3 regions of the Streptococcus oriscaviae genome follow, and region 3 is predicted to be linked to each of the others. Evidence: predicted binding sites of a transcription regulator. Region 3 holds the regulator's gene; each other region holds the start of a gene.
The links. Region 3 encodes Rex, which represses fermentation and respiration genes when NADH is low (regulators of the CRP and FNR family bind a similar motif). Its sites were predicted from a motif close to TTGTGAANTANTTCACAA; they were not measured.

Region 1 (6,586 bases), 840 kb from region 3:
CAATCAATTCCTTGGAAAAGTTGACCAGACAAAACTGATTTCAACTCTTGAATATCATCAGTAACTTCTTTACCAATCAATTGTGATAACTCCTCTGTATTCGGCTTAATCACAGTCGGCTTCTGCTGGCTTTCTAAAACGTTTTTCAGCGCCTCACCAGAACAATCCAAAACAACAGCTACACCGCATTTTTTACAAAGTTCTACAATCTCAACATAATAATTGCTAGCAAGTCCCTTAGGCAAACTTCCTGAAATAACAACAACATCTACATTGTTCAGGATGATTTCAAGATGTTCTATAAAATTCAAGGCTTCATGTTCTTGAATAGTTGGTCCTTGTTCTAAAATCTCCGTCTGCTGGCCATCGTGAAGAACCGCAATGCAGTTACGTGTTTCGCTCCCAATTTCCACAAAGGAATTTTTAATATCATTTCGAGTGAGTTGTTTCTTTACATAACTTCCAATCTCACCGCCAATAAAGCCTGTTGCTACAACATCTTCACCGATTTGTTTCAAAACTCGTGTGACATTGAGCCCCTTACCACCAGCTGTTTTTTGAACTTTTTCTACTCGATTGACCGTATCCAAATGAAAGGTATCCAATTGATAGGCAATATCAACTGACGGATTTAAAGTGATTGTTAAAATCATGTGAGCCTCCTAGTCGTGGTATTCTCCACGATCCCACTTTTCAAGAAATTCAGTAAAGAACTCTGGATTAGCCTGCTCTTGATTGAGCGTTTCAACTGCAGCAATCTTTTCAATCAAACGTTTGTTTGCTTCAGTTGGTTTGTATTCTGCTTTAATGAAGGCTTCAATGATGTCGCACATGAGCAACTCACCTGTAATTTTCCCACCAAAACCAATGACGTTGGCATTTAACTCTTCTTTTGCATAGAGTGCGGAGGTCATATCACGAACCAAGGCTGATCGAACGCCAGGTACCTTGTTTACAGCATTGTTGATTCCAACACCTGTTCCACAGATACAAATTCCCAAATCTGCTTGCCCGCTCACAACTGCTTCACCAACTTTTTTACCAAAGATTGGGTAATGAGTACGAACATTGTCATAAGTCCCAAAGTCCAACACTTCATATCCTTGATTTTTCAAATAATCTACCACAGCGATTTTTTCATAGGTTACAATGTGGTCACAACCGATTGCAATTTTCATCTCTTATTCTCCTTTGTTTACAACAATTAGCACATTTTATTTAGCATATCGACACGAATTTGGTGACGGCCACCATCATACTCACCTTCAACAAATCCTTTAACGATATTTTTAGCAATTCCTTCTCCTACAATCTCACTACCGATTGTAATAATACGCGAATTGTTGTGTCCTCTTGTCATATAGGCAGAACGTTCGTCTGAAACTTCTGCAGCAATCATGCCTTTGACTTTAGTTGCGGTCATAAATGGACCAACACCATAAGCATCAATCACAATGCCTAGATTTCCTTCCTGTTGATTAACTTCTGCAACTACTGCCAAAGTTGTATCAACAAAATCACTTCCATCACTGACATCTTTAAAGTCATATGATTTTTCTAGCAAATAATCTTTAATAACGTCTTTTAGTTTTGAACCCGCTGGATCAGCACCGATAATGATTGTCATAACCTATCTCCTAACAAAAATAGAAAGTTGTAGCCATATTTGGCAGAAAATCTTTGTTTTGCAAAACTTAGAAAAAGCGTTTTCGCTTTTTATGTTTAAATTATACAACCAAACAAACATAAAGTCAACAACTTTTGTTTGATTTTTGTTTATTTTTTTCGTATACAAACAAAAAACCAACATTTAGCTGTTGGTTTTGATAACTTTATGATTTTGTAGTGATCATTTCGATGTGCTTACTTAATAATTGGTAATTTTCATCCTTTGCAGTCATATCGGTCACTAGAGCAGTTACATCATTCAAATCACAAAAGGAAGTAAAATCATCTTTTCCAATTTTCGAGGCATCCAGCAGTAGATATTTTTCTAAAGAATGTTTAATGGCAATATTTTGCGTATAGGCTTCCGCTAAGGTGGAGGTCATGACATCAGTTCCCTTAAGTCCGTTACCTGAAAAGAAAATCTTGCTGAATCGCATTTTTTCTAAACTTGTATTGGTAATTTCTCCTACAAAAGATTCTGTCACTTGGCGATATTCTCCCCCCAGAAGAAAGACTTGAAACTCCTCGGTCTTCTTTTGAGATAGGATGGTAAAAACAGGCATACAGTTTGTGATGACTGTTAGGCGAGGATTTTTAATGGCCTCAGCCAGAAAGGCCACTGTTGTTCCTGGACCTAAAAATACCGTGTCTCCATCTTCTATCAGTTGTGCAGCCCTTTCCGCTATCTCTTGCTTGGCTTCCTTATTCTGAATGTGTTTCTCAGAATGGGAATATTCCCGATATTGAAAAGCCTTATTACTTCTAGCACCACCGTGAATTTTTGTTAAGACACCTTGCTCTTCCAATTCAATAAAATCACGTCGAACAGTCATATCAGTAACATTTAGCAATTCAACAATTTCAGAAATTCGAACTGTGCCTTTTTTGTTTACCAATCGTGTAATTTCTTCTAGTCGTTCTCGTTTATTCATGTTTAATCCTTTGTTGTTTTTCTACATTATATCAAAAATAAACAAGAATCTGTTGGAATTTTGAACATTTGTTAATGTTGATGGAGTTATTTCTAACCGTAAATCAATTGAAAAGATATCACATTAGTGAAAAGAAGGGAAGAAAAAGAGAGCCAAACGGCTCTAGAAAAAAATTACAGTAAATACTTTGCGAAGTATTCTTTAAAGATATACGGTTCTAAGCTCTTTGGTGAAAATCCTTTAGATAGACTATTGCATTCTTTTGCAGTACCTTTTTCTGGTCGGAGATAGAATGCTCGAACTCCTTAAAACAACTTTCCAGCATATGAATACCAGCAATATAGCGATTTATTTTACTCACTCAACACTGCCGCAAAGTCCGATAATAAGACAAGGACTGTTTTTTGTTTGAAGACGTGAATAACGTGATTAGCAGATTTAGGGGATGACACCTTGCGCATCATAATCGTCAAATGCCCCCACAAGTCCGTGTTTTTCATATCTTTTCCAATTTGCTTGGATAAAGCTCAGCAAACAATTGGCCAATAGGAGCTATAAAAAGCCTTGAGCTGCTACTGTCAAGGCTTTTGGATACTAAGCTTCCTTCACGATTTCTGTGAAGCGGTGGGTAAACTGGGCTGTCATGCCCCAGATGGTTTCTCCCAGTTGGTCATAGAAGGGAATGCGACGGGCATTGTGACTGAAGGGATAGTCCTGTCCATTACGGATACGATCAAAAGGAAAGGCACTGTCGGCATCTACCGTAGAAGTCAGGGAATAGTAGGTTGGCTCCTGTTCAAGCAGGCTCTCCAGCGGAACGGTGAAAAGCCGTGCGACCTCTTCATTGGGCTTGATTTGTCGCCAGTCAGCCAGCTTAAGCTGGCCGACAAAGCAGTGAATAGTCGTTTGTCCAAAGACTAAGTAGTCGATTTCTCCCAGAAGGTCAATGTCAGCGTCCTTTAGATTGAGTTCTTCTCTGGCTTCACGGACAGCCGCCTGTGCATAGCTCTCTCCTTCTTCCAAGGCGCCTCCGGGAAAGGAAACCTCCCCTGGCTGAGAGATAGACTCGCTTCTAACCTGATAAAGAACCTGCCAGGTGTTTTCCTGCCAAATCAAGGGCAAGAGGACAGCGTAGCGGCGTTTTTCGCCTAAGATTTTTGGCTGATAGTCCTGTAAGATAGAGTGAATCGAATCTAACATACTTTTTCTTCCCTTACTGGGGCCTTTCTGCGATGGTGATAAGGTTCTTTCCATTATATCATGTTCGTTAGACACAGACAATTTTCACAGCTTGTCGGATTGGTAACGATTACTTGAAGATTTTCATATTTTTTCCACAAAATCTCTTACTATTTTTATATTTTTCTGGTATACTCATATATTGTGAGATTCATCTCAAATTTTAGTGAAGAGGTTATCGTCATGGCAGAACACGATACATTGATTTATAATATTGATAAGAGTATTAAGAAAAAAGCAGACTTGATTGAAAGCAACTACTTCGCCTATGCTCTTCGGGCTATTATGGCCAGTGTCTATCTGGCGATTGGTTTGGCAATCTCTGCCTATGTAGCGGACAAACTCAACCACATCGTAGATGGACTGGGCAAGTTCGGCTACGGTCTCATGTTCGGTTGGTGTCTGGTTATGATCTTATACATGAACGCTGAGCTGGGTACTTCTAATATGATGTATATGACCTCTGCCGTTCACAGAAAGGTCATTCCTGCTAAAACAGCCTTTAAAATTTTGGCAACCTGTATCTTCTTCAACTTTGTCGGTGCAGTAATCGTCTGTTACTTGCTGTCTTTCACCCAACCTTATCAAGTAGGGCATCTGAACGAACACAGTTACCTGATTCAGGCAACGACTGCCAAGTTGATGAAGACTCCTCTAACCCAGTTTGTGGAAGGGATTTTTGCTAACATCGTCGTGAATATCGCTGTCTTCATCTCCATGCGGATGAAGGATGATGCAGGGCGTGTCATTTCCCTTATCTTTATCATCTTCATCTTTGCCTTCCTTGGTTTTGAGCACGTTATCGCCAACTTCTCTACCTTCTCATTGGCCTTCTTCTCATTTGGTGGCCCTGTGGAAGGAATGACTGTTTGGTCTGTTCTCATTAACTTCTTCTTCTCTGGCTTCGGCAACTTTGTCGGCGGTGGTATCCTGATTGGTTTCCTTTACAGCTGGCTCAGCAACAAATCAAAATTGTATATTGACTAATCGATTGCTAGAAAGGTCCTTGGGGCCTTTCTTTTTTTCTTCTAAATTTGTCTATAATCACTTGACTTTTTGAGCGAATAGGTTTATATTTTATATATACAGAAATTTTATATATGCGTTTTTTCAACATACTAAACGGAGGTGTCCTATGGCCTTTCCTGTACCTGCCATACTGACGGAATTTCTGATTATGGCCATCTTGGAATCGGATGATTCCTATGGTTATGAAATCTGTCAAACCATCAAGCTGGTCGCCAACATCAAGGAATCAGCCCTTTATCCCATCCTCAAAAAGCTGGAGAAAAGTGACTTTCTGGCCACCTACTCCAGAGAATTTCAGGGTCGAACCCGAAAATATTACAGCTTGACCCAGCTAGGTCATGAACAGCTGGTTCAGTTAAAAGCGGATTGGGATGAGTATACGTCAACCATCAACGGTATTATAGAAGGGAGCGTGCGCCATGACAAGAACTGAATACATGGCCCAGTTGGAAAAATATCTGAAAAAACTGCCTCATAAGGAATACCAAGAGGCCATTGGCTTTTTCAAGGAATATTTTGACGAGGCCGGCCCCGAACGGGAAGCCTATCTCATCGAAGAATTGGGCACACCCAAGGAAGCTGCCAATGAGCTAATCAACAATATGCTCAACCGTCAGGTCGAAGAAGCTCAAGAAGACCAGTCTCAGCCTTCCAAAGAGAAAATGCTGTTCCGCTGGTTTAGTTGGCTAGCAATGGGAGTGCTGTTTACCCTCTCCCTTCTTCTCTTGCTGGCAGGAGAGTTTCTGGGCTATTTGATGGTCTTTCTACTGCTGTTGGTCGGCGCCTTCTTCTTGGGCAAGAACATCAACGAATGGAGGAAAACGAGAAAAACGCTATGGCTAGCCATTCTGGCAGTTGCGACCCTCCCCATCACCCTACCACTGCTCCTCTTGCTCCTCTTGCTCCTCTTGGGGTTAATTGCAGTGATTATTGTCTTTCTCCTGGCAGCCTTTGGCCTTGGTATCTGTTTGACTGTCCTTGGAGCCTATCTGATTTGGGAAGCCTTTGCCCTGTTACCCCAAGCATTCTCTGTTTTTCTCATGGGATTTGGCGGTGGGCTTTCACTCATCGGTGGAGCCATCCTGCTTTACATCCTGACAGGCTACTTTGCCTACTGGTCTGGGCGTTTTGTCAAAACCTTCTTCCAGTGGATTCTCAAGCGAGGTAAAACATCATGAAAAAGAAATTAACCATCTCTCTCATCATTGGTTTTGTCAGTCTAATTACTGGTTTGATACTGGCGGGAATCGGTTTTTTCTCTGGTGGGGTAGCTCAGCTGGAGGACATCAGCCAGCCAGAACTCATCGAGAAAACCTACAATAAGATTAGCGAAATTCAGATTACGGGGTTGTCAAAGGAATTTTATATCCAAGAATCTCCTGACCAAAAAGTTCATGTTCGCTACTACAAGCAAACTAATTACCTAGGACCTGTCCTTGAAGTATCTGAAAAAGATGGCATTCTAAGACTGGAACAAGCATCAGAAGACCCTCTGCAAGTGAAAGGAATCCTGCAACTGGGAGGTGAAATCCTAGCTTCACGCGACTTGGCCACATATCGCGTTGAGATTGAACTGCCCAAGGGAAGCAAGCTGAACAAGCTTTCTGGCACTCAATATGGTGCCCTTCTTTCCTTGACAGATGTAGCCATCGCCGAGCTGGACTTTATTGGTAATATCGCAGCCGAAAATACTAGTATTGAAAAAGCCAGCGTCCAGG
Region 2 (6,586 bases), 760 kb from region 3:
CATAATCGTCCGTTTAGAGAATCGACTTAACAATAACGGTGCAAATAGACAGCCAGCAATAATTGGAGCAAATGACAACATGCCAATCAAGCCAACTTTGCTCATATCGTTCAAAATCCATTGTGCATAAAAAATATTGATTCCCATAAGACCAGCATTAATAAAACTAATCAAAATGACTGAAATGATAATTAACCAATATTTATTTTTAACCATGGCCTTTATATTATCAATTGTGGAGAATTTTTGTGCATTGTCGGCACTGATAGCCTCACTGGTTTCCAGCACCCTTTCTTTTGAATTTCCATAAAGAATAGTTAGCAAGACAATTGAAATTAAACCAAGTGTTGCCGCCATTTTAGTCCATGAAGAAGTTTCAGTAACTGCACCATACATTTCAACAATTTTTAGAACTACACCATTAACCAAGAAAGCTCCAATGAATCCAAGAATTGTTCGAGAAGTTGATAAGTAACCCCTCTCCTTTGGATCAGGCGTTGCGGTCCCAATCAACGCTGAATAGGGAACCATAGTCATAGTATAAACACCAGCAAGTGAAATAACATAGGTAACAAATGCATAAATTGCTTTCATCTCATCCGGTAGAAAACTCGGTGAAGTGAACAATAATGTAAGGGCTAATCCATATGGAATAATCATACGCTTAATCCATGGTCTCGCTTTTCCTTTGCTAGAAGATGTCTTATCAACAATTGCTCCCATCACTAAGTCAGCAACACCGTCAAATACACGGGCAAATAACAAAATTGTTCCAACAACTGATATCGTTAGTCCAACTACATCAGTATAGAAATATGTAATAAATGCATTTGCTGTGGTGATCATTAAGTTCGCTGCCAAATTACCAAAACCATATGTTATTCTTTCGCTTACAGGTAAGGCATATTTATTTTCTTTCATACCCACGGCTATGTCCTCCAAAAATTTTTTTGATTTTTTATAAATATATTATAAATCCCGATGTATCCGTTTACAATGCATTAAATGTATTATATAATGAACTAAATACAGATTTTGGAGTGAACGATTTGAAAATTAATATCTTAGAAAATTTCCTCTTTGAAATAAATGAATATGAGAAAAAGCAAAAAGAAACAGGCCTTTCAATAAATGATTATCCATTTCAATCTGATACAAGTAAAGATACATACATCGACCCTGCCTTCAAAGTTGCGAGATTACCAAAAGAGATATTTTTTACTGGGGACAGTTCCATTTTCTTAAGTCGACATAACCGTTTTGCTCCTATGATTACTCATTTACATGATTTTATTGAAATGGTATATGTATATAACGGTCACTGTACTCAAGAAATAAATGGAGAAACTGTATCGCTTTCAAAAGGTGATTTAATTGTACTAGATCGTGATGTCCCACATTCTATCAATGCCCTAGGTGAAGAGGATATTCTCATAAACATTCTTCTAAACGAAGAAACCTTTGATACACTCTTCTTATACAAATTACAAGACTCTTCGAGTATATTAACTCAATTTCTAGCAGATGCTTTCAATACTCAAGCAAAACATGATAAATTTATTATTTTTCATACTAATAAATCTTCAACTATCCATAGTCTTATTCAACTCATGCTCTGTGAACATCTCGACAATAAAATGCAAGCTCAACTATTCTTGTTTCAATATTTACAAATATTATTGATGGAATTGATTCGGATTTACCAGGAGGAGAATATCTATCAAAACAGTTTATTAAAATTTAATTTTGCCCCAATCTTATCATATATTGATCAACATTTTAAAGATATTGATATCGCTGAAGTTGCTGATAAATTTTCTTATAATCCTAACTATTTAAGTAATAAGCTAAAGCAGGTTACAGGTAAAAGTTTTCAAAAGATTGTTCTTGAAAAAAGGTTACTCTATTCAAAGGAATTACTGAGAAATACTGACTATTCTATCGAGACAATTTCATTAGAATCTGGCTTTAATTCACCTAGTTACTTCTTTCGCCAATTCAAAAAATTCTTCGGCAAGACACCTAATGAAATGCGTAAAAATTAACCATCTATTCTTCCATAGTCATTTAATAAACTGTAAAAAGAGCATAATTATCTGTTCAGAAGTGATTGAATCCTCTCTTCTTTTAATACTATAATGAAGTAAGTAAAAATTAAAGATGGAGAGAAAATATTATGTTTAAAGGTGCTCTTTTTGATTTAGACGGTGTGATTGCGGATACTGCTCCGTTACACTTCAATGCATGGAAGCAAATTATTTTTAAGCACTTCGGGCTTAATCTCCCTGATTCTATTGAGGAAAAAACAAAAGGTGTTAGTCGAGAAGATTCTCTTCGAGTCATTTTAAAATACCTGAAAATTTCAATCTCTGATTATGACTTTATGAAACTCTGTGAAGAGAAAAATTTATTGTATGTCGAATCACTTGAAAAACTTACTCCAAAAAATATACTCCCTGGTATTGAAACATTTATTCAAGATTTACAAAGAAATGGTATTAAACTTGCTTTGGCTTCATCATCTAAAAATGGACCATATATTCTTAAAAAACTAGAACTTGATAGGTCTTTTCAAGCAATAGTTAACCCTGAAAACATTACTGAGGGTAAACCTGCACCAGATATTTTTTTAGAGGCTGCCAAATCTATCCAATGTGAACCTGAAGAATGTATTGCAATCGAAGATTCTGTGGCAGGTGTTACTGCAATAAATTCAGCAAATATTTTTTCAATCGCAGTTGGTGGAGCAGAACTCAATCATGCTAACAAAATATTCACTTCAACCAAGGACTTAACTTTATCTGAAGTAGAAAATGCATGGCAAATCCAAAAAAAATAGCTCCAATTTCAAATTAGTATTAAGCAGAGCCAACAGGCACTGCTTTTTTGAATATATTTGAAAAAAACATTTGTACTGATATAACCTATCAACCACCAATCAAACTTTTATAGCTAATGACAAAAAGTCGCTAAGAATTTCATCCTAACGACTACATTTATATTGTTTAATTATCATATTTCTCAAAACAATTCTTTATAAAATGCGATTGTTTCTTCCAAGGTTGGCATGAATGGGTTGCCTGGTGCGCAGGCATCAATCAAGGCATTCTTAAACAGGTATTTAAAGTCGAAGTCTTCTTCTTTGATGTCTAGCTCGGTCAATTTTTTCGGAATGCCAACTTTAGCGGACAATTCTTCAATTTGTGCGATGGCGTAGTCTGCGCATTCTTCATCGGATTTACCAGCAATGTCCAGTCCCAAAGCTTTTGCGACATCACGGAAGGCAGCTGGCACCCGTTTGGCATTTTCTTTCTCGATGATTGGTAAAATCATGGCACAGCAGACACCATGTGGCAGGTCATAAACAGCTCCCAGTTGGTGCGCCATGGAGTGCACATAACCCAGACCAGCATTGTTAAAGCTCATGCCACCAAGGAAAATGGCATGAACCATGGCTTCACGCGCCTCAATATCCTGACCATTTTCGACCGCACGTGGCAAGTATTCTTTGATCAGCTCGATTGCACCCATGGACAGTTTCTTGGTCACACCGTAGGCACCTGGTGTCACCAGGGCTTCAATGGCATGAGTCAAGGCATCCATACCTGTTGCGGCAGTAAGAGCCGCTGGTTTGGACAACATGAGCTCAGGGTCGTTGACAGACATCACAGCTAGACTGTTTTTGTCCACCATCACCATTTTGACCTTGCGGTCTTCGTCGGTAATCACATAGTTAATCGTAATCTCAGCTGAGGTACCTGCAGTTGTATTGATCGCTACAACTGGCAACCCTTTTTTCTCAGACTTATGAAGACCTTCATAGTCTTGCGGTTTTCCACCGTTGGTCGCCATGATGGAAATACAGCTAGCCGCATCCTGTGGAGACCCGCCGCCAACTGAGATGATAAAGTCACAGTCATTTTCCTGCAGGACAGCCAAACCATCGTAAACATTTTTACAGGTTGGGTTTGGATCCACATGACTGAAGACCACATAGTCTACACCTACTTCATCGAGTGGCTTGGTCACTTTTGCTAGAATATCACTTGTCAGCAGAAATGCATCTGTCACAAGCAGGGCTTTTTTGTAGCCCAATTCCTTGACATAACCACCGATGTCATTAACACAACCGCGACCAATCAAGTTGACCGCTGGAACGTAAAATGTTGCCATAGACAACCTCCTTTAGTTTTTTGTGAATTTATAAACAAATTATAAGTTAAATTGTTGTGTTAATAAAGAACAATTCTCATGATAAATTGTATCAAATATACAGATAGTTCATTGACAATAATAAAGACAATCCGACTTAACGTTCAAAATACATTTTCATTTTGAGATGTATATTCGATGGCTTGCACTCATTTTGTATAATTCAAACAAACTTCTATTTCAATAGTCATTAGAATTACAGGATTCAACAATAAAACCTATTTTTACGAAAAATACAAAGAAACCTTCGGCCATGGCCCGAAGGTAGAAAGAGAATAATTTCAGATTGTTATATATACAAAAAATATTCTATGTAATCAATCCCCTATTAGCAGTTCAATATCAGTGTATTTTATCTCAATTTCTTTGACTCTTCATTACTGCTTGATTTAGCTGCTCGACTATCTGATAGATGGCTTCAATCGTGACTAGTCCTGCAGTCATGTCAGAAATTTTTATCAATGGCATAGCTTCTGCCATTGAATCATAAGCCATTGCTTTATCTGTGAAATTTTCCTCATCAGTTATGTCATTAACTGTTTTATTCTCCGTTTTTTTCGGAGGCATCATTTTACTGAAAACTGCCTTCAACACTTCGCTTGCAGCAGGGTGTTCCCTGATTTCTCCGACTGTGCTTTGTGGACTAAACATAACCGGAAGTGGATTGTTATTTATTTTCAGGATTTCTTGTTGAACGATATCTCTTACAGATTTGCCTATCATAATAAGATAGTTTCCGTCTTCTACGTACCAATCATGGATTTTCTCTTCATAGTATGCAAAACTTCTCCTATCCAGTATGAAGGTTACCGTTTTAGTTTCTCCTGGCAAACAGAACACTTTTTTAAAGCCTTTTAATTCTTTTATTGGGCGGTGCACTTTTGGTTCTTCTTTAGACACATATAGTTGTACAATTTCTCGACCTGCCCTTGATCCGGTATTCGTCACATCGACAGAAACAATCAGACTTTCTTCCTTCGTAAAATCCAGACAAGATTGGCTGATATTTAAATTCTGGTATTCCCAACTTGTATAAGAGAGCCCAAAACCAAAATCAAAAAGGGTAGATATTTTCTTCTTATCGTAGTATCTATAGCCCACATAAATTCCTTCAGCATAGTTTGCTTGCTCTTTCTCTGGAAACGTCAAGCTCGTTGGTGTGTGAGATAGAGAAATTGGGAAAGTTTCGGCAAGTTTACCCGAGGGATTTCTCTCCCCAAATACTAATTTCCATGCAGCTTCAGACATTCCTTGACCAGCTGTAGAGAAATATAAGAGCGACTCAACATTCCCTAACCAAGGCATTTCTACTGGAGAACCAGAAAATAATAAGCAGATAATTGGTTTATTTAAGGCTGATAATTGTTTGAGGAGATGTTGTTGGTTTTTAGGAATTTCCAAATGCTTGCGGTCCAATCCTTCACTTTCCCAGGTATTTGGTAAGCCCAAACAAAACAGCACTGCATCAACTGTCTCAGCTGCAATCAACGCTTCTGAAATATATTGAGAATCGTCCACATCCTGTTTTAGACGGTAGCCAGGTGAATATGTGTACTCAACATCTGGATAATCGTCCTCAAGAACATTTAGCAACGTTTTGTACTTACTAGGAATGACATGACTACTACCACCGCCTTGATAACGAATGTGTTGTGCCAATCTTCCGATAATGGCAATCTTCGTATTTCGAGTTATGGGCAATGTAGAGTGTTCATTTTTTAATAATACTGCACTTTCAATCGCAGCTTCCACAGCAAGTTGATGGTGTTCCTCCTTCGAAAAAGTCGCGGTTAATTCATTTTTTATACATTTTTTCACAAGTGTCAGAATCCTCGTCACTGTTTTATCTAAAACACACTCGGCCAATTTCCCAGTTTCCACTGCTTCTATCAAAACCTTGGTGTAATAATCGCCATTAAAAGGCATTCTCAAATCAAACCCATTTTGAATTCCGACAATTTGATTATTAGTGGCTCCCCAGTCTGATAGGACGACTCCGTCATATTGCCATTCGTCCCTAAGAATTTCATTCAGTAGATGTGAATGTTCGCAACAGTATTCTCCATTGACTTTATTGTAGGCAGCCATAATGGTCCAAGGTTTTGCAATTTTTATCGCTGTTTCAAAGCTTGCCAAATATATTTCTCGTAAGGTGCGTTCATCAACCTTTGCATCTACGGTCATCCGTTGTGTTTCCTGGTTATTAACAGCAAAATGCTTGAGACTCGCCCCTATACCCATGCTTTGGATACCTAAGATTTGACTCTTTGCCATGTGTGAAGATAGATAAGGATCTTCAGAAAAATACTCGAAGTTTCTACCGCAAAGGGGACTTCGTTTGATATTGACACCCGGTCCTAACAGAATTGATACA
Region 3 (6,586 bases):
TTGGAGCGCGATAAAATTCAGTCTGAATATGACGAGTTGGTGGCTTTAATTGCTGACCTAGCAGATATTTTGGCCAAGCCAGAGCGTGTGGTGCAGATTATCAAAGAAGAACTGGAAGATGTGAAGCGCAAGTATGCAGATCCTCGTCGAACAGAACTTATGGTTGGAGAGGTCTTGTCACTAGAAGATGAAGACCTGATCGAAGAAGCCGATGTTCTCATCACCCTATCCAACCAAGGCTATATCAAGCGATTGGCTCAGGATGAATTTCAAGCCCAAAAACGTGGAGGGCGCGGCGTCCAAGGTACAGGAGTTAAGGATGACGACTTTGTGCGTGAGCTAGTTTCTACTAGTACCCACGATCGCCTGCTGTTCTTTACAAACAAAGGCCGAGTGTACCGTTTGAAAGGATATGAGATTCCAGAATATGGCCGTACCGCCAAGGGATTGCCAATTGTTAACCTTCTCAAACTAGAAGAAAATGAATCCATCCAGACCATTATCAATATCAGCAAGGACCAAGAAGATGGACATTACCTCTTCTTTGCTACCCGACAAGGTGTCGTTAAACGCACCAAGGTGGCAGAATTTGACAATATCCGCCAAAACGGTCTAAAGGCTCTCAACCTCAAAGACGATGATGAGCTAATCAATGTCTTTTTAACAGATGGACAGGCTGATATTATCATGGGAACCAAGTTTGGTTATTCTGTTCGCTTCATGGAAACAGATGTACGTAACATGGGCCGTACCGCGACAGGTGTTCGTGGTGTCAATTTGCGTGAAGGTGACTGTCTGATAGGAGCGACCATGGTTGCAGATGGTCAGGAAGTTCTAGTCTTAACGGAAAAAGGTTTCGGTAAGCGTACCCCTGCTAGTGAATACCCAACTAAGGGTCGTGGCGGTAAGGGTATTAAGACTCTGAAAGTAGCAGATAAGAATGGGTACCTTGCAGGCCTGACAACAGTTTCAGGTGATGAGGACATCATGGTTATCACGGATAACGGTGTCATCATCCGAACAAGTGTAGCCAACATTTCGCAGACGGGCCGTGCAACCATGGGTGTGAAAGTCATGCGTCTAAACGACAGTTCTCGCATTGTTACCTTTGCCTTGGTTGACCCTGCAGAAGCTTCAGATACCGAAGAGGAGGCTGACGAATGACCATGGCAAGAGAAAGAAAGAGAAAGAAGAAAAGGAGTGGGTGGTGGAGGAACCTCCTAGCCCTCCTTCTGGTTCTGATTGCTCTAGCCCTCATTTTTAATACCTCAATCCGAAATTTCATCATCGCCTTAAACACAGATCGCTACCAAATCGACCAGGTGTCTGAAGGTGATATTGAAAAAAATAAGGCGGCAGAGGTGACGTTTGATTTTGATCAGGTAGAATCCATCTCTACGGAGGCCGTTTTAAAGGCCCAGTGGGATGCCCAGCAATTGCCGGTTATCGGAGGCATTGCTATTCCTGAGCTGGGAATCAACTTGCCGATATTTAAAGGTTTGTCTAACGTTGCCCTCATGTATGGGGCAGGAACCATGAAAGAAGGACAGGAGATGGGCAAACTCAATTACTCCCTTGCCAGTCACCATATTTTTGGAGTGGCAGGAGCGAGTGAAGTTCTTTTTTCACCCCTAGACAATGCCCAGCAGGGGATGAAGATTTACATCACCGATAAACAACAGGTTTACACCTATGTTATCAACAGCGTGGAAACAGTATCGCCTGAAAGTGTTGAAGTGATCGATGACCGAGAAGGAATCACAGAAATTACCTTGGTAACCTGTACGGATTACGATGCAACTGGACGGCGGATTGTAAAAGGGCAGCTAGAATCAAGCATTGCTTACAAGGATGCACCAAAGGAAATTTTGGAGCACTTCTCTAAGAAATACAATCAATATAATTATGGATAAGGGAGCAAATCAATGCTCTCTTTTTCATCTTTTTCCGAATAAATAGGTGAGGAGGAATACTATGTATCAGATTGAATTTAAGGAAGAATCCTTGTTACCGAGAGAGCGTTTGATGGAAGTGGGAGCTGAAAAGTTGAGCAATCAAGAGTTGCTAGCTATTTTTATCCGAACAGGAACCAAAAAAGAATCGGTTTCGCATGTGTCTAACAATCTTCTGGCTAGATTGGAGAACTTGGCTGCATTACGAGAATTATCTATTGAAGAATTGCAGCAATTGACAGGGATTGGGAAAGTAAAGGCCATTGAAATCAAAGCGATGATTGAGCTTGGAAAACGCATCAATCAGTCCGAGCTACGTCTGAAGGGGCAAGTATTGGGCAGTGAGAAATTAGGGCGAAAAATGATGCAGGAACTTGGTGATAAAAAACAAGAGCATCTAGTAGCTCTCTACCTCAATACTCAGAATCAAATTATCAGTCAGAAGACAATCTTTATTGGCAGTGTGAATCGTAGCATAGCTGAACCTAGGGAAATCCTTCATTATGCAGTCAAATGTATGGCAACATCCCTTATCATTGTTCACAATCATCCATCTGGTTCGGTCGATCCCAGTCGCAATGATGTAATTTTTACTGAAACATTAAAAAAGTCCTGCGAAACGCTAGGACTGGTTTTACTAGATCATTTAATTGTCGGAAGCTCAGGCTATTACAGTTTCCGTGAGGAGAGCGAGCTTTACTAGCCCTTGCGCATAAAGTAGAGAAGAGTCTGTAATTCACTTGTCAAGTCAACATATTGCACCACCACATCTTTTGGTAGAGATAGGTTGACTGGTGAGAAGCTCAAGATACCTTTGATTCCAGCTTTTACTAAAAGATCAGCAACTTCTTGAGCCTTGTTACTTGGGACAGTCAAAATGGCTGTTTGAGCCTTGGCTTCAGCATTTTTTTCTTGAATATCAGAAATACCGTATATTGGAATATTCTCATCAATGGTCCCAACCGCAGGATGGTCATCTGCTTCAAAAGCCATAACGATCCTCATTTTATTACGTTCATGAAAGCGATAGTGGAGCAGGGCACGTCCCATATTACCAACACCAATCAACATAACATTGGTAATAGAGTTGTCGTTTAAAATTTCAGCAAAAAAATCCATCAGTTTCTTGACGTCATAGCCAAAGCCGCGACGGCCTAATTCACCAAAATAAGAAAAGTCGCGTCGAACTGTTGCGGCGTCAATGCCAATTGCTTCGGCAATTTCTTTGGAACTGGCTTTTTCGATATTCCCTGCATGAAATCGTTTGAAAATACGGTAGTAAAGGGAGAGGCGTTTGGCAGTTGCTCTAGGGATGGTTGTATTTTTTTCTTTTTTCACAATCTTTTCTCCTTCTGGAATGTCTATGTCTATTCTAGTGGAAGTTTGTGAAAAATGCAACGGTTAGGTTTTAGAATATTAAAAAAACAAGATTTTTATCTTGTTTTTTTAAGTCTTCTCTCTTGATTGATAGTCTGTAAAAAGGAGTAGAGTTCACCGATTGAACCGGTGTAACCAAGGTCTTTTTCATCTTCTGTCAGTGAGAGAACCTTCAAGTAGTCAGGCAGGGTAATACAAGAAGAGAAGGCGAGAAGGATTGCATCCAAATCTTCAAATTCTTGTGATTTTGTCTGCTTGTAGGCATCTTGATATGTGAGTCGTAACATTCTTATTTGCCCACTTTTGTGAAAATTTCGCGGTCAACTAGGCTATCCATCAAGAAATAGAATTTTTCTTGAATAACCTTGTTGCTGTCTGGTTTAAAGATGTCAACCAAGCGAAGTCCAGATTTGTCTGTAATGTTGATTTTAAAACCAGTCAAATCTGAATTGATGATGATTTTCAGCAGGAAACCTTGGTTAGAGTTGGGAACTTCTTCCAACATGCGTGTCAGTTGGTAGTTGCCTACCTTGGTTTGTTCAAAGGTATTGTCGCGCAAGGTATATTTTTTGATAGCTGGGTTGATTTGGTAAGTGTAGTCACAATTTTTGAGGGTGACAGAGTGTTCAAATGCCATTTAATGGGTTCCTCCAATTATTTCTTTTAGGGTTGCGATTAGTTTGTCCAATTCATGAGTGGTTGTAGTTTCTGAGAAGCTAATGCGGATGGCTTCTTTCAGGCGTGAAGATTCTTTGCCATAGATGGCTTCTAAGACGTGGCTGGTTTGGACAACACCAGCTGTGCAGGCTGAACCACTGGAAACAGCGATACCTGCTAGATCCAGACGCATGAGCACTTGCTCGTTGAGTTGGTTTTTAAATCCGACATTTAAAATGTGTGGTAGACAGGGGCCGGATTCATTGAGATAGAAAGGAAGTCCGTCAAGTCCCTTCACCAGATAGGTTTTTAACTCTTTGATGGTCTGAAACTGTTCTTTTTGTCTGGTAGTTTGTTCCTTGAGCGCCGTTGCCATAGCAGCGATAGCAGCGATATTTTCAGTGCCTGCCCGGTGCTGATTTTCTTGCTTCCCACCATGAATGAGAGAGTCAAATTTGGCAATGCGGCTATAAAGAAAGCCAATCCCCTTAGGTCCGTGGAATTTGTGGGCAGATGCAGAAAGCAAATCAATCCCTTCTTGCTCTGGGAAAAGCGGAAGTTTTCCGATGGCTTGTACCGCATCAACATGAAATACAGCCTGATGATCAGCAAGGATGTGTCCGATTTCTTTGATAGGGAGAAGCAACCCCGTTTCGTTGTTGGCATACATGATGCTGACCAAGATGGTGTCTGGCCGTAGAGCTTCTTGGATCTGAGAGGGATGGATAGTCCCTTCAAAAGGTTCGAGATAGGTCACTTCAAATCCTAGCCGTTCTTCCAAATAGCGCATGCTATGGAGAACCGCATGATGTTCAATAGCAGTGGTAATCAAGTGTTTACCCTTGTCTTGATGAGCGAGGGCATAACCGATAATCGCTAGGTTATCTGCTTCAGAGCCACCGGATGTAAAAATAAGCTGTTCAGGTCGCACATCAAGCGTTTGAGCGATTGTTTGTCTGGACTCACGCAAGATTTGGTTAGCCTTACGGCCTAGGCCGTGGATACTTGAGGGGTTGCCGTAGTATTCTTTGGAAACGGCCATAAGGGTATTTAAAGCTTGGTCTGATAGAGCGGTTGTAGCGGCATTATCTAAATAGATCAATAACCTGCCTCCTATTTTTCTTTGTTTGGATTGTTAAAAGCAAAGAGCGGGCTGACAGGACGGCGCTCGTGGATGCGGATAATCGCATCTGCAATCAATTTACTTGCTGATAAGAAGGCAATATTCTTAGGATGGGGGTTTTTGCTGGCAACGGAATCCGTCACAAGAATTTCCTTGATAGGAGCAGCATCTAGCAGTTCGGTAGCATTTCCAGCAAAGAGACCATGGCTAGCTACGGCGTAGATTTCTGTTGCCCTGCCTTCTTTAACAATACGCGCCGCTTCAGAGAAGGTTCGGCCTGTATTGAGCATGTCGTCAATCAAGATAGCCGTCTTCCCGGTAACATCACCAATAATGTAGCCCTCAGAGCGATCGGAGTCATCCTGAGCGTAGTCAATAATAGCAAGTGGGGAGTCTAGCAGTTCCGCTAAGGCACGCGCCCGTTTAATACCAGAGTTTTTTGGGCTGACAATGACAACATCTTCTCCGCTCAAGCCTTTTTCCATATAATATCGAGCAAAAAGTGGCACAGTGAAGAGATTATCGACTGGAATATCAAAGAAACCTTGAACCTGAACAGCGTGGAGATCGAGGGTCAGCACACGATCCACACCTGCCTTGACCAGCATATTGGCAACCAACTTAGCTGTTAGCGGTTCGCGAGATTTTGCAATGCGATCCTGACGAGCGTAGCCAAAGTAAGGCATAACGACAGTCACAGTGTTGGCACTGGCACGCTTACAAGCATCGACCATAATCAAGAGTTCCCAGAGGTGATTGTTGACAGGGTAGTTGGTAGACTGGATGATATAAACATCTATCCCCCGAACACTCTCTTCAATGTTAATCTGGATTTCTCCGTCAGAGAATTGACGTGAGCTCATTTTTCCAAGAGGAATACCAGATTCTTCTGAAATTTTTTTTGCAATTTCCGGATTGGCATTGAGGGAAAAGAGCTTGATTTGTTTATCAGCATATGATTGAACCATGTCAGAATAACTCCTTTTATTAGATACTACCATTTTATCAGAAAATGAAAAAATTTTCAGTAATGAAAAATAAAAAAGCCAGCTTATTGGGCTGGCCTGAGACTGTTTGCGGTTCTTGCGACCTTGCTGCTGGCATATTTGAAGCGAATTCCCTTACTGTTCAAGTAGTCGTGAAAGGCGATTTTGCCTGAATCTGGGTCGGTTACCTCAACCTCCAGTTCATAATCATGTTGGTCGGCGTATCGATTTTCATCTAAGGCCATGAGGCCAATAGGAGTTTCTTTTTCGTAGCGGATAGTAGAAAGTTGTCCCCAGACGGCTAGTTTCTGAACAGGAACGGATGTTTGGGCAATCAACTGACAAATTTCTCCATCAGGCAGAGAGAAATTCTTAATCAGCTCCTGAGCCTCTGTGAAACTAAGGGATTGATTGTACTCATGATTGCCGATTTCCTGAGGGATTTTTAGGGTCAATTCGGCCTGCTCATCAAAGGTCCGAATCCGAAGGGA

Region 1: INT76_RS09075 (formate/nitrite transporter family protein) is a predicted target of Rex. The motif match lies at 3,982-3,999, and genes of this name have one in related genera.
Region 2: INT76_RS09415 (iron-containing alcohol dehydrogenase) is a predicted target of Rex. The motif match lies at 4,194-4,211, and genes of this name have one in related genera.

What each region holds. Positions count from the first base shown of each region.
Region 1 covers NZ_CP073084.1:1,790,960-1,797,545, reverse strand. The annotation lists gene INT76_RS09105 (tagatose-6-phosphate kinase) at 1-653, opposite strand, end outside; gene lacB (galactose-6-phosphate isomerase subunit LacB) at 663-1,178, opposite strand; gene lacA (galactose-6-phosphate isomerase subunit LacA) at 1,205-1,627, opposite strand; gene INT76_RS09090 (DeoR/GlpR family DNA-binding transcription regulator) at 1,833-2,600, opposite strand; gene INT76_RS09085 (hypothetical protein) at 2,954-3,100, opposite strand; gene INT76_RS09080 (NUDIX hydrolase) at 3,195-3,800, opposite strand; gene INT76_RS09075 (formate/nitrite transporter family protein) at 4,023-4,826, shown strand; gene INT76_RS09070 (PadR family transcriptional regulator) at 4,975-5,301, shown strand; gene INT76_RS09065 (DUF1700 domain-containing protein) at 5,288-6,046, shown strand; gene INT76_RS09060 (DUF4097 family beta strand repeat-containing protein) at 6,043-6,586, shown strand, end outside.
Region 2 covers NZ_CP073084.1:1,864,672-1,871,257, reverse strand. The annotation lists gene INT76_RS09430 (MFS transporter) at 1-921, opposite strand, end outside; gene INT76_RS09425 (AraC family transcriptional regulator) at 1,041-2,045, shown strand; gene pgmB (beta-phosphoglucomutase) at 2,177-2,839, shown strand; gene INT76_RS09415 (iron-containing alcohol dehydrogenase) at 3,022-4,173, opposite strand; gene INT76_RS09410 (glycoside hydrolase family 3 C-terminal domain-containing protein) at 4,570-6,586, opposite strand, start outside.
Region 3 covers NZ_CP073084.1:429,070-435,655, reverse strand. The annotation lists gene gyrA (DNA gyrase subunit A) at 1-1,164, shown strand, start outside; gene INT76_RS02095 (class A sortase) at 1,167-1,913, shown strand; gene radC (RadC family protein) at 1,975-2,655, shown strand; gene INT76_RS02085 (redox-sensing transcriptional repressor Rex) at 2,652-3,290, opposite strand; gene INT76_RS02080 (DUF4649 family protein) at 3,386-3,616, opposite strand; gene INT76_RS02075 (DUF1831 domain-containing protein) at 3,619-3,966, opposite strand; gene INT76_RS02070 (cysteine desulfurase family protein) at 3,967-5,088, opposite strand; gene INT76_RS02065 (ribose-phosphate diphosphokinase) at 5,100-6,077, opposite strand; gene INT76_RS02060 (CYTH domain-containing protein) at 6,161-6,586, opposite strand, start outside.